One region of the Romboutsia ilealis genome, then DNA from elsewhere that is predicted to be linked to it. Evidence: a T-box and tRNA genes for the amino acid it is inferred to sense, from the RefSeq annotation. Region 1 holds a T-box; the other holds one or more tRNA genes.
What was found. The T-box of region 1 lies ahead of tyrS (tyrosine--tRNA ligase). A T-box ahead of a tRNA ligase gene usually reads a tRNA of that ligase, here a tRNA-Tyr.
Positions count from the first base shown of each region.

Region 2: it has a tRNA-Tyr gene. The T-box ahead of tyrS (tyrosine--tRNA ligase) is inferred to sense a tRNA for this amino acid. The anticodon was not compared.

Region 1 is NZ_LN555523.1:1,367,627-1,374,396, forward strand. It holds gene CRIB_RS06420 (AraC family transcriptional regulator) at 39-929, shown strand; gene tyrS (tyrosine--tRNA ligase) at 1,037-2,260, opposite strand; T-box leader at 2,320-2,576, opposite strand; gene CRIB_RS06430 (glycerophosphodiester phosphodiesterase family protein) at 2,641-3,474, opposite strand; gene CRIB_RS06435 (DUF2232 domain-containing protein) at 3,495-4,457, opposite strand; gene CRIB_RS06440 (GNAT family N-acetyltransferase) at 4,883-5,323, shown strand; gene CRIB_RS06445 (MFS transporter) at 5,495-6,673, opposite strand.
Region 2 is NZ_LN555523.1:2,501,206-2,507,975, forward strand. It holds tRNA gene CRIB_RS11890 (tRNA-Phe) at 1-73, shown strand, start outside; tRNA gene CRIB_RS11895 (tRNA-Met) at 81-157, shown strand; tRNA gene CRIB_RS11900 (tRNA-Ile) at 167-243, shown strand; tRNA gene CRIB_RS11905 (tRNA-Pro) at 266-342, shown strand; tRNA gene CRIB_RS11910 (tRNA-His) at 350-426, shown strand; tRNA gene CRIB_RS11915 (tRNA-Lys) at 435-510, shown strand; tRNA gene CRIB_RS11920 (tRNA-Cys) at 516-589, shown strand; tRNA gene CRIB_RS11925 (tRNA-Leu) at 602-690, shown strand; tRNA gene CRIB_RS11930 (tRNA-Met) at 709-784, shown strand; tRNA gene CRIB_RS11935 (tRNA-Glu) at 794-868, shown strand; tRNA gene CRIB_RS11940 (tRNA-Gly) at 878-951, shown strand; tRNA gene CRIB_RS11945 (tRNA-Val) at 964-1,039, shown strand; tRNA gene CRIB_RS11950 (tRNA-Asp) at 1,045-1,121, shown strand; tRNA gene CRIB_RS11955 (tRNA-Asn) at 1,138-1,213, shown strand; tRNA gene CRIB_RS11960 (tRNA-Thr) at 1,220-1,294, shown strand; tRNA gene CRIB_RS11965 (tRNA-Tyr) at 1,298-1,382, shown strand; tRNA gene CRIB_RS11970 (tRNA-Gly) at 1,401-1,474, shown strand; tRNA gene CRIB_RS11975 (tRNA-Val) at 1,487-1,562, shown strand; tRNA gene CRIB_RS11980 (tRNA-Asp) at 1,568-1,644, shown strand; tRNA gene CRIB_RS11985 (tRNA-Asn) at 1,661-1,736, shown strand; tRNA gene CRIB_RS11990 (tRNA-Thr) at 1,743-1,817, shown strand; tRNA gene CRIB_RS11995 (tRNA-Tyr) at 1,821-1,905, shown strand; tRNA gene CRIB_RS12000 (tRNA-Gly) at 1,924-1,997, shown strand; tRNA gene CRIB_RS12005 (tRNA-Val) at 2,010-2,085, shown strand; tRNA gene CRIB_RS12010 (tRNA-Asp) at 2,091-2,167, shown strand; tRNA gene CRIB_RS12015 (tRNA-Asn) at 2,184-2,259, shown strand; tRNA gene CRIB_RS12020 (tRNA-Thr) at 2,266-2,340, shown strand; tRNA gene CRIB_RS12025 (tRNA-Tyr) at 2,344-2,428, shown strand; tRNA gene CRIB_RS12030 (tRNA-Leu) at 2,448-2,531, shown strand; tRNA gene CRIB_RS12035 (tRNA-Gly) at 2,547-2,621, shown strand; tRNA gene CRIB_RS12040 (tRNA-Arg) at 2,633-2,709, shown strand; tRNA gene CRIB_RS12045 (tRNA-Gln) at 2,718-2,793, shown strand; tRNA gene CRIB_RS12050 (tRNA-Lys) at 2,805-2,880, shown strand; tRNA gene CRIB_RS12055 (tRNA-Ser) at 2,884-2,972, shown strand; tRNA gene CRIB_RS12060 (tRNA-Phe) at 2,976-3,051, shown strand; tRNA gene CRIB_RS12065 (tRNA-Met) at 3,061-3,137, shown strand; tRNA gene CRIB_RS12070 (tRNA-Ile) at 3,147-3,223, shown strand; tRNA gene CRIB_RS12075 (tRNA-Pro) at 3,246-3,322, shown strand; tRNA gene CRIB_RS12080 (tRNA-His) at 3,330-3,406, shown strand; tRNA gene CRIB_RS12085 (tRNA-Cys) at 3,422-3,495, shown strand; tRNA gene CRIB_RS12090 (tRNA-Arg) at 3,508-3,584, shown strand; tRNA gene CRIB_RS12095 (tRNA-Val) at 3,595-3,670, shown strand; gene CRIB_RS12100 (DUF2508 family protein) at 3,806-4,057, shown strand; gene CRIB_RS12105 (hypothetical protein) at 4,077-4,490, shown strand; rRNA gene CRIB_RS12110 (16S ribosomal RNA) at 5,830-6,770, shown strand, end outside.

The DNA of each region.
Region 1 (6,770 bases):
ATATTTAATAACATAAAACTGACTTTAAGGGGATTATTATGGTAAATGAAAAACTTGAGGAAAAAAGAAAACATGGTAATTTTTTATTACCTCTTGGAATTTATGATGTTGATTTAGGAGATAAAGAATATTCAATATCTGCCCATTGGCATAAAGAAGTCGAAATAATATTAGTAAAATCTGGTGAATTTAATTTACAAATTAATTCTGATTTTTATACTTGCAAATGTGGTGATATAGTTATTATAAATTGCGAAGAACTCCATTACTTAATTGCTAAAGAAAATGTGTATAGTGAATTTACAAGCTTAGTATTTGATGTTTCTCAACTAAATAGCTCTATACTTGACAGTTCATCAGTTAACTTTATAACACCTATTGTAAATAAAAAGTTTAAACTTCCAACAATAATAAATGAAAATTTTAGTATTTATAATAATTTAAAGGAAATAATTCTAAAAATTATTGAAGTTTATAGTCATAAATATTATGGTTTTGAACTAGAAATTAAAGCTTTAATGTTTAGTTTTTTTGCTAATATCTTTAAAGAGAACTTAGTAATAAAAAAAGATTCTACATTATCAGATGACAGTAAAATTTTTAAGATAAAAGATGTTATAAAATACATAGAAGATAACTATAGAAATGATATAAATATAAATACATTAGCTAATATTTGTCACTATAATGAATATCATTTTATGAGATTTTTTAAGAAATACACTGGTAAAACATGTATTCAATTTATAAAAAATTATAGACTTGAAAAATCATATAATTTACTTAAAACTACAGATTTATCTGTTACTCAAATCTCTTTTGATGTAGGATTTTCAAATGTATCCTATTTTATAAGAAGTTTTAAGGAAAAATATAAAGTCACACCTAAAGAACTTAGGTTAAGAGTTGATGATTCATTTAAAGTTTAACTATTGATATAATTATTGTTTATATATATCACATAGCTTTTATATTTTAAATTTATTATACGTAAAAATCCCTAGAATTTTCTCTCTAGGGATTATATAAAATAAGATTATTTTAAAACTACTTTCTTGAATTTTTTCTTTCCACGTTTTATAACCATACCGTCACCAGCTAAAGCATCTTTAGTAAATGTAGCTTTTACATCAGATACCTTTTCTCCATCTACAGTTACTCCACCTTGTTCTATGTTTCTTCTAGCTTCAGATCTAGTTGGTGCAAGTTCTGCTTTAACTAATAAAGATATTAAATCTATAGCTCCATCAGTTAAATCTGCTTCTTCTATTTCTGTTGTAGGCATATCAGCATGAGCCGCTCCTGAGAATAAAGCTCTTGAACTTTCTTGTGCTTTTATAGCTTCTTCTTCGCTATGAACAAGTTTAGTTAATTCAAATGCTAATACTTCTTTAGCTTCGTTTATTCTGTTTCCTTCCCACTTTTCTATTTCTTCTATTTCTTCAAGTGATAAGAATGTTAACATACGCATACATTTAAATACGTCAGCATCAGCAACATTTCTCCAGTATTGATAAAATTCAAATGGAGATGTTTTGTTAGGATCTAACCATACTGCACCATTTGCAGTTTTACCCATTTTATTTCCTTCTGAGTTAAGAAGTAATGTTATAGTCATTGCATATGCATTTTCACCTAATTTACGTCTTATTAAATCAGTACCAGCAAGCATGTTACTCCATTGGTCATTTCCACCTAATTGCATTTGGCATCCATATTTTTCATATAAATGATAGAAGTCGTAAGCTTGCATTATCATGTAGTTAAATTCTAAGAAGCTAAGTCCTCTTTCCATTCTGTTTTTATAACATTCAGCAGTAAGCATTCTATTAACACTAAATTGAGCTCCTACTTCTCTTAATAAGTCAACATAGTTTAAGTCTAATAACCAATCAGCATTGTTAACTAATAAAGCTTTATCTTCTCCAAAATCTATAAATTTACTCATTTGCTTTTTGAAACATTCACAGTTATGATTTATTTGTTCTGGAGTCATCATTTGTCTCATATCTGTTCTTCCTGATGGGTCACCTATCATAGTTGTTCCACCACCAACAAGTGCTATAGGCTTATTTCCTGCCATTTGTAATCTCTTCATTAAACATAAAGTCATGAAGTGACCAACGTGTAAACTGTCTGCAGTAGCGTCAAATCCTATATAAAATTTTGCTTTACCTGCATTTATAAGTTCTTTTAATTCATCTTCGTCAGTTACTTGAGCAACTAAACCTCTAGCAACTAATTCATCGTATACAGTCATAGTCATTACTATTCACTCCTTATAATTGTTTTTAGTATAAAAAAAGCTCTCGTCCCAATATAAAGGACGAAAGCATTGCTTACGTGTTACCACCTTAGTTCATCAATATCTCACAATATTGACCTTAATAAGTACGCCAAATTTTGGTTATACTTTAACACTGTAACGTGTGCCAATACGTTAATCCCTACTAGTTGTTATCTTTGGGGATTACAGCTCAAAGATGTATTCAAATTAACTTGTCTATTTCCTTTCACCAACCGGAAACTCTCTGAAAGACTACATTAATCTTACTTATTCTTTTCATAGCATTTAAAAATAATTATTATATTTACTTCATTATATTAATACGTAATAATTTTGTCAACCTATAATATAATTTATTTCGGTAAAAAATTTTCAAATATTATATTATCACTATATTTATATGCTTTTTCCATAGCTTCCTTATTTTTTACGGTCCATATAATTATAGGAACTCCTTTTTTTCTTAAATTTTCTAACTTTGACTTTGGAATACCTTCTAATTCATACCCTATATAATTAGGTTTACTTTTAAAGTTTAATAAAAGATTTTTTAAAGCAAATTTCTCAAGTGCATTTAAATTTTCACTACCTTCTGTAAAGGTACCTGATAATTGACCTCTTATAACTTCACTTGCATTATTTTTATACCACTGTAATATAAACGGATTAAATGATTGTATTGCATATTTACCTTCATATCCTTTTAATATTTTATAAGTTTTTTCTGATAGTTTTATATAGTCTTTACAATCTTTTATTTCTATTAATATAGCAACTTTATTATCTACTAATTCTAACACTTCCTCTAAAGTTGGTATTCTTTCATTAGTTTTTCCTAATCTTAAGTTTTTTAATTCATCATAATTTACATCTTCTATATTTCTAGTATCATTAGTCATTCTCTTTAGGTTTTCATCATGAAAGACTACAACTTCTTTATCTTTTGTAAATTGAACATCAAGTTCTATAGCATAATTATTTTTTACAGCATTTTCAAACGCACTTAATGAATTTTCTGGAATATCTTCAGTATATAACCCTCTATGTGCTATGGGATTTTCTTTTATCCAAGATATTTTATCTTCGCTAAGAGCTTCCCCTGCAGTTAGAAAATTATAAAAAACTGTAACTCCGCATGCAAGTGCTAAAGCTATTGATGACATAATTATTATCTTGGAATTCTCCATATCCAACACCCCCTACAAAATTAGTTCATTAAATTATCTAATATATAATTTTGCCTTACCCTTATATCCATCCTCTTATCTAATATAATATTAAATAATATTATTAGTAGTACAGCTATTTTAAATGCTAATACTAATATTAATATTGTTATTAGTAGTGCATATCTTGCATAAGATACTTTTTGATATTTAGATAGTATATAGTTTTGAATTACATTATATCCATCTCTAATAATAAAATACGCACATAAGTAGCTAGCACATGTAGATATAGTTATTAAGTATGTATTATTTATTTCTATATTCATAAATTTAAATATTTGAAAAATTAATAAGTATAATGAACATCCATAAAATACTTTCTTCGAACAAGTTATAAATCTAGAATACGCTTTAAAATTCCTAATAATGTTATACTTTTTTTTAGAATTATTCTTTAATATTTTTAATTTATTACTAAAGATTAATCCTAAGTAATATACACTAAACATCATTCCAAATGGAAACATTGCAATTAGTAAATAATACATTGTATTTGCAACTTCTTTATTATTAAAAAACTTTATATATCCCTTAAATTCCTGCATAAAGCTATAACCTATTAGTTTTGAGGCATATATATCTATAAATACCATAAGAAGTACAGATAATATAGACCCATATACTAAATCATCCATTATAGTAGTGTTCATTTGTAAAAGAACTCCACATATTATTCCTAAAATAACGCTTTGACTTGCCCAAATAGCTGTTCCAATATTACCTAATACTAAACCTGTTATTACAAGTGAAGTTACACCTGATAATATGCTATATTTAATGTCACATTTTAAGCATATTACAACAAAAAATATTGGTACTATAAAATCTAAATAAAATGTGTATCCAAGTCCAGTAGATACAAAGAATATAGTTCCTACAACAAATAAAGCTGACATAAGTGCAGCTTCTGTCATTTTTTTAGTATCATTCAAGTTAAACATCTCCAAATCTTATTAATTAATACTTATAAATATTAATTATATCACTTATTTACAATGAAATCTAATTAGAAATCTAACTATTAAATAAATTTATTAAAAACTAAAATCATATAATTTTCCTACTTTTATAACTTTAAATCAATTTTTCATAAACCATTACTGCTTTTTTATTTATCTACATATAGTTTAATTTGATGTATGACCCTTTTTATTCTTACTCCAAATGCTCATAGCTTATATTATTAGCTTATAAATTTTATATATTTAACTTTATAGTGATTGTATAAAAATATCAATTCTTTTAAAATTTCTTTATACTTTCATTATATTTACAACCGATTTAAATTATAAATTCTTAATGTATTAATATTCTTATTTTAAAATGCTATAATAACACTTATAAAAGTATAAAAGGAGGATCATCAATGTTTATAATAAAACACTTTGAGGATTTAAGCGTAGATGAATTTTTTGAAATAGCTAAAGCTAGGTATGAAATTTTTGCATGTGAACAAAAAATTACCCAGGAAAATGACTTTGATGATATTGATAAGAACTGCTATCATATTTTCTCTTTAGATAATAACACAATTATATCATATGCAAGGATAATACCTAAACAATATAGTAGCTATGAAGATACTTCTATAGGTAGAGTGCTTGTAAATAAAAATTATAGAAGGAATGGATTAGCTAAAAAGTTAATGTTAAAATCTATTGAGTTTATAAATAATAATCTTAACGAAGAACATATAACTTTATCTGCTCAATATTATATAAAAGATTTATATAAATCTTTAGGATTTAAAGAAATATCAGATGTCTATGATGAGGTAGGTATTCCTCATGTAAAAATGAGATTATAAAAATAAATCTATATTAACTCGTTGTGCTAGTTAAATTTTTCAATAATAAAACTCTAACAAATATAGTATCCTAAGATTATCTCTACTAATCTAAAGGAGGATTATATATGCTAGAGTTTAATAATTATTATATCCAAGATCAAAAAAATTTAACTGATTTAATTATACAATTCAGGTAGTAATTTTTTCAGTTTTTTCAGTAAAAGAAACTCTAAACATTAAAATACATACTATTAAACAACATATTCCACTTAATATAAACGGTAACTTATTTCCTATATCAAATATAAATCCAGAAGCTAAAGATCCTATAATCATACCTATGGCTTTATAAGAACCTTGTATTCCCATTATTTCTCCATAATTATCCTTAGCAAGTTTTGATACAATACTTTGTTGTATTGGAATAACTAAAGCACTACTTCCAACAAATATCATTATAAACATAAAGCTCAGTATTATATTATTAAATAATGAAGCTACTACCATACTTATTCCTGATATTATACAAGCAGCTACTAATGTATATTTTTCATTAAACTTTTTACTTAGATAAGGATTTATCCATAGGTTCATAATTAATGCTATAAATCCTGCAATAGCCATAACTATACCATTTACCATTGTCGGCATATTAAGAACTGATTCTAAGTAATAATTTATTGTAGAGTTATATGAAGTTGTTGCTATAGTTACTAAAGTCATAACTATCATCATTGTACTTAGTATAGGAGTTAATCTAGTATTGTTATTTCCTTTTTTCAGATGCTTTGTATAAATTTTAATCTTACCTTGTTTTTTATCTATAGTTTCATCTACTATAAAATATATAATACCTGCAACTATTAAACATAGTATAAACTGAGTTAAAAATGCAAATTTATATCCATATCCACCACAAAATCCGCCTATTAAAGCTCCTGCTGAACTAGCTATAGATGTTGTAGCTGTATGATATGACATATATTTTGTTCTTTCTTCTTTTGAAGATATATCACTTACATATGCTATACATGTAGTTATAAATGATACTGACATTGCACCGCCTGTTATTCTAAACAAAAGTATTAGTGGCGTACTTTCTATAAATCCAAATCCTAATTGACTGATTCCATATCCAATTACACCAATAACTAAAAATCTTTTTCTTCCTTTTTGATCAGACATCGATCCCCATATAGGAGACATCACAAAGTGAGCTATTGACATTGTTGAATATAACACACCAAACATATATGTTGGCATACTTAGTGCATTTATAAGCGATGGAGTTACTGGATGTGCCATATTAAAAGTAGCCATCGTTATAAAGTTTATAAACAATATCTTTTTCATTTTATTCTTGTCCATAATTTCTCCTTAGTTGTTTTATTTTTTCACTTTTAATATTATACCATAATAATTAATACATAAATTTCGTGAAATTTTTATATTTTTATAAAAATTA
Region 2 (6,770 bases), 1.1 Mb from region 1:
CAGATAGCTCAGTCGGTAGAGCAGGGGACTGAAAATCCCCGTGTCGGTGGTTCGATTCCGCCTCTGGGCACCATAAATATGGCGGTATAGCTTAGTTGGCTAGAGCGTTCGGTTCATACCCGAAAGGTCACAGGTTCGACTCCTGTTACCGCTACCAAATTAATGTGGACCATTAGCTCAGTTGGTTAGAGCGCCCGGCTCATAACCGGTAGGTCCGGGGTTCGAGTCCCTGATGGTCCACCATATTAATTTAAAATAAGTACTTCGAGGTGTAGCGCAGTTTGGTAGCGCACGTGGTTTGGGACCATGGGGCCGGGGGTTCGAGTCCCTCCACCTCGACCAATATATGGTGGGTATAGCTCAGTTGGTTAGAGCGCCAGATTGTGGCTCTGGAGGTCGTGAGTTCGACTCTCATTATCCACCCCATATAATTTGATCCATTAGCTCAGTCGGTAGAGCACCTGACTTTTAATCAGGGTGTCCCGCGTTCGAGTCGCGGATGGATCACCAAGTACGGCGACATAGCCAAGTGGTAAGGCAGTGGACTGCAACTCCTTGATCCCCAGTTCGAATCTGGGTGTCGCCTCCAAAAAAATTGAATGCCGAAGTGGCGGAATTGGCAGACGCACAGGACTTAAAATCCTGCGGGACTTACCTCCCGTACCGGTTCGATTCCGGTCTTCGGCACCATTTTTTTACCCTTAATATCGCGGGGTGGAGCAGTTGGCAGCTCGTCGGGCTCATAACCCGAAGGTCGCAGGTTCGAGTCCTGCCTCCGCAACCAAATAAATATGGCCCATTGGTCAAGCGGTCAAGACACCGCCCTTTCACGGCGGTAACAGGGGTTCGATTCCCCTATGGGTCACCAATTAAATATGCGGGTGTAGCTCAATGGTAGAGTTCCGGCCTTCCAAGCCGGCTGTGAGGGTTCGATCCCCTTCACCCGCTCCAGATTAAACTTATGGGACTATAGCTCAGCTGGGAGAGCACCTGCCTTACAAGCAGGGGGTCACAGGTTCGAGCCCTGTTAGTCCCACCATTTGCGGCCTGGTAGTTCAGCTGGTTAGAATGCCAGCCTGTCACGCTGGAGGTCGAGGGTTCGAGTCCCTTCCAGGTCGCCAACTTAATTAAATACGCGGGAATATGGCTCAGTTGGTAGAGCAATTGACTGTTAATCAATGGGTCACAGGTTCGAGTCCTGTTATTCCCGCCAATATATGCTGGTGTGGCTCAACGGTAGAGCAGCTGACTTGTAATCAGCAGGTTGTAGGTTCGATTCCTATCACCAGCTCCACGTGGAGGATTTCCCGAGCGGCCAAAGGGGGCAGACTGTAAATCTGTTAGCATTGCTTTCGGTGGTTCGAATCCACCATCCTCCACCAACTATATAAATTAAATATGCGGGTGTAGCTCAATGGTAGAGTTCCGGCCTTCCAAGCCGGCTGTGAGGGTTCGATCCCCTTCACCCGCTCCAGATTAAACTTATGGGACTATAGCTCAGCTGGGAGAGCACCTGCCTTACAAGCAGGGGGTCACAGGTTCGAGCCCTGTTAGTCCCACCATTTGCGGCCTGGTAGTTCAGCTGGTTAGAATGCCAGCCTGTCACGCTGGAGGTCGAGGGTTCGAGTCCCTTCCAGGTCGCCAACTTAATTAAATACGCGGGAATATGGCTCAGTTGGTAGAGCAATTGACTGTTAATCAATGGGTCACAGGTTCGAGTCCTGTTATTCCCGCCAATATATGCTGGTGTGGCTCAACGGTAGAGCAGCTGACTTGTAATCAGCAGGTTGTAGGTTCGATTCCTATCACCAGCTCCACGTGGAGGATTTCCCGAGCGGCCAAAGGGGGCAGACTGTAAATCTGTTAGCATTGCTTTCGGTGGTTCGAATCCACCATCCTCCACCAACTATATAAATTAAATATGCGGGTGTAGCTCAATGGTAGAGTTCCGGCCTTCCAAGCCGGCTGTGAGGGTTCGATCCCCTTCACCCGCTCCAGATTAAACTTATGGGACTATAGCTCAGCTGGGAGAGCACCTGCCTTACAAGCAGGGGGTCACAGGTTCGAGCCCTGTTAGTCCCACCATTTGCGGCCTGGTAGTTCAGCTGGTTAGAATGCCAGCCTGTCACGCTGGAGGTCGAGGGTTCGAGTCCCTTCCAGGTCGCCAACTTAATTAAATACGCGGGAATATGGCTCAGTTGGTAGAGCAATTGACTGTTAATCAATGGGTCACAGGTTCGAGTCCTGTTATTCCCGCCAATATATGCTGGTGTGGCTCAACGGTAGAGCAGCTGACTTGTAATCAGCAGGTTGTAGGTTCGATTCCTATCACCAGCTCCACGTGGAGGATTTCCCGAGCGGCCAAAGGGGGCAGACTGTAAATCTGTTAGCATTGCTTTCGGTGGTTCGAATCCACCATCCTCCACCAACTATATATGAAGTAAAATGCGGATGTGGCGGAATTGGCAGACGCACCAGACTTAGGATCTGGCGCCTACGGCGTGGGGGTTCGACTCCCTTCATCCGCACCACTTTACTTTTATCATGCGGGAATAGTTCAGTGGTAGAGCGTCACCTTGCCAAGGTGAAAGTCGCGAGTTCGAATCTCGTTTCCCGCTCCAAAAAATAATGTGGGTGCATAGCTCAGCTGGATAGAGCAACGCCCTTCTAAGGCGTGTGTCCGGGGTTCGAATCCCTGTGCGCTCACCACTTTATTTAGGGGATTCGCCAAGTCGGTAAGGCATAGCACTTTGACTGCTACATGCGTAGGTTCGAGTCCTGCATCCCCTGCCAAGTTAATATTTGATCCATTAGCTCAGTCGGTAGAGCACCTGACTTTTAATCAGGGTGTCCCGCGTTCGAGTCGCGGATGGATCACCAAGTGGAGAGGTGTCCGAGTGGTTTAAGGAGCTGGTCTTGAAAACCAGTGATGCTTAACGGCACCGTGGGTTCGAATCCCACCCTCTCCGCCAAATGCCCAGATAGCTCAGTCGGTAGAGCAGGGGACTGAAAATCCCCGTGTCGGTGGTTCGATTCCGCCTCTGGGCACCATTTTATTATGGCGGTATAGCTTAGTTGGCTAGAGCGTTCGGTTCATACCCGAAAGGTCACAGGTTCGACTCCTGTTACCGCTACCAAATTAATGTGGACCATTAGCTCAGTTGGTTAGAGCGCCCGGCTCATAACCGGTAGGTCTGGGGTTCGAGTCCCTGATGGTCCACCATATTAATTTAAAATAAGTACTTCGAGGTGTAGCGCAGTTTGGTAGCGCACGTGGTTTGGGACCATGGGGCCGGGGGTTCGAGTCCCTCCACCTCGACCAATATATGGTGGGTATAGCTCAGTTGGTTAGAGCGCCAGATTGTGGCTCTGGAGGTCGTGAGTTCGACTCTCATTATCCACCCCAATTTTTATTTAGTATGGCGACATAGCCAAGTGGTAAGGCAGTGGACTGCAACTCCTTGATCCCCAGTTCGAATCTGGGTGTCGCCTCCACTATTAACAAATGCGCCTATAGCTCAACTGGATAGAGTGTCTGACTACGAATCAGAAGGTTAGGGGTTCGAGTCCCTTTGGGCGCACCATAAAAGATCCGGGATTATAGCTCAGCTGGGAGAGCACCTGCCTTACAAGCAGGGGGTCACAGGTTCGAGCCCTGTTAATCCCACCAGTGTTTAACCTCTAGTGATAATTCACTAGGGGTTTTTTAATATAAAAATAACTTACTAGATTAACTTCTAAATAATGTATATAAAGTATTAAATGTGTCTAAATTCATATATATATGAGTTTAGGAGGATATAATATGAGCGCTAAAAAAAAGATTGAAAAAGAATTAGAAAAAGAGAATATAATTAAAGAAATAAAAAAAGCTCAAGCTGATGTAATAACGGCTGAAAAATTTTTCCAGTTAGTTAGTGAACCAGAATTAGTAGATGTTGCAATATATAATTTAGAAGCTAAAAAATCTAGATACAGATATTTAATAAAGATTGCAAAAGAAAAGGGAATAAAGAAATCTTTAAAAGAATCCTTAATAGAAGCAATAGCTAAATAATTTAAGAGGAGATGATATTTTGTACATAGTTTTTGGAAATGAAATAATTGATAGCAGTGAGATAAAAGATATTATAGAAAATAATAGTGATTTTAATGTAGAAAAAGATTTAACAAAAGGAAGTAAAAGAGAAGATACACTTGCATATCAAGTAAGTATAAATGTAGATTTATTAAATGAAGTTATAAAAGAAAATTATGAATTAGATGAATTAAATGAAGAAGAGTTATTTGATGAGTATATGACGTTATCTGATGAACTAGCTATGGAATTAGAAGAATATATGCCAGAAGATGTTATAATAAATGCTAGGGCGTATAAATGGGATAACTCGGATAACACTATAAAATCAGTATTAGCGATGGCTCATTTAGAGTTAGGAGAATTAAAGCTTTCAGATATAACTAGGAGATTATTAACACAAGTTGATTAATTAGGGATCTAAATAGATTGATTATATTAGTAGATATAAGTAAAAGTAATCTATATGAAAATATTGAGATTTGTTAATCAAAACTATAAATATACAAAAGACGAAGTATTATCAATTAACAAATGAATATTATAATGTATGTTTAATAGTAACAAGATATACAATTTTTTTAAAGCTGTTTTAAGGTAGGTTAGATAAAATTTATAATTAATATACATAAACAAAAGGGTTACAGCAGAAATACTGTAGCCTTTTATATTATATTTATAAAGATAGAAATACATATACTTATATTTTATATACTAACCAACGTACAACAAAATAAGTAATAAGATAAAAATTAGAGAATTGCTATTATTACAAGTGTAACACTTTATGTGTATGTTGAAGAGGAGATTTTTGGAGGTATTTTATATTTAAAGTATTAGAGAGGTATATTCTTTATTATATTTACTACAAAATTAAACTATTTTTGAGTTATTAGAAAAATCAAATCTTTTAGGATAAAATTTTTAAATAATCTGTTAGTGTTTTCGTTAGGACCTCTTTTTCAAGAAGCACGCCAACATGTAAAATAAATATCTATATATAATATATTTTTAATTTTATTATAAGCATCAAATTCCTGGATTTTATCAATTGTAAATATTTAATTAATTTATTTGAATTTGACTACAATTCTTTGAAATAATATAAATTAAAGGTTAATTATTTTCTTTTTATTCTCCAGCTCATTTTGTTATTTAGGAAAATTTAATTTACTATATAAGCTAAATACTTTTTACTAGCGAGATTTATTATGATTTTTCTTAAAATTGTATAAGCAAGATATTTTATGGTTCTTTTTATATTTGATATGAAGTCGAAGAAATTAGTTATACAACATCTTTTATTTATGATAATATGTTTGCAATTTATAAATTTATGTAGTTTTATGTGAAGTAGTTTTGTAGTGATTATTACTGTAATATGAACATAAACTTACGAGTTATTTTTTATCAATTTTTAGGTTTTTCACTTGATTTAAGCTTAATATGATAATTTACCGTATTAAAAAGATATATCAAAGTAGATAGATTATAAAAAATTATAAAAAAAATTTAAAAAGTATTGACGATATGAATATAAGATGATATATTATTACTTGTCCTTAAGAAAAAGGAAAAACAAATAAAAACAACTTAAAAAAATAGGTTGACAAAGAAAGATAACTTTGGTAAACTTAAGAAGTTGTGAAAATGAACTTTGAAAATTAAACAGTAGGTTAATTTATAGAATTGAAACTAAACAAACCAAGCCAGATATTCAGATAATGATTAGTCTGAGCAGGTAACAACTTTTATTTGAGAGTTTGATCCTGGCTCAGGATGAACGCTGGCGGCGTGCCTAACACATGCAAGTCGAGCGATTTACTTCGGTAAAGAGCGGCGGACGGGTGAGTAACGCGTGGGTAACCTGCCCTGTACACACGGATAACATACCGAAAGGTATGCTAATACGAGATAAAATACTTTTATCGCATGGTAGAAGTATCAAAGCTTTTGCGGTACAGGATGGACCCGCGTCTGATTAGCTAGTTGGTAAGGTAACGGCTTACCAAGGCGACGATCAGTAGCCGACCTGAGAGGGTGATCGGCCACATTGGAACTGAGACACGGTCCAAACTCCTACGGGAGGCAGCAGTGGGGAATATTGCACAATGGGCGAAAGCCTGATGCAGCAACGCCGCGTGAGCGATGAAGGCCTTCGGGTCGTAAAGCTCTGTCCTCAAGGAAGATAATGACGGTACTTGAGGAGGAAGCCCCGGCTAACTACGTGCCAGCAGCCGCGGTAATACGTAGGGGGCTAGCGTTATCCGGAATTACTGGGCGTAAAGGGTGCGTAGGTGGTTTCTTAAGTCAGAGGTGAAAGGCTACGGCTCAACCGTAGTAAGCCTTTGAAACTGGGAAACTTGAGTGCAGGAGAGGAGAGTGGAATTCCTAGTGTAGCGGTGAAATGCGTAGATATTAGGAGGAACACCAGTTGCGAAGGCGGCTCTCTGGACTGTAACTGACACTGAGGCACGAAAGCGTGGGGAGCAAACAGGATTAGATACCCTGGTAGTCCACGCCGTAAACGATGAGTACTAGCTGTCGGAGGTTACCCCCTTCGGTGGCGCAGCTAACGCATTAAGTACTCCGCCTGGGAAGTACGCTCGCAAGAGTGAAACTCAAAGGAATTGACGGGGACCCGCACAAGTAGCGGAGCATGTGGTTTAATTCGAAGCAACGCGAAGAACCT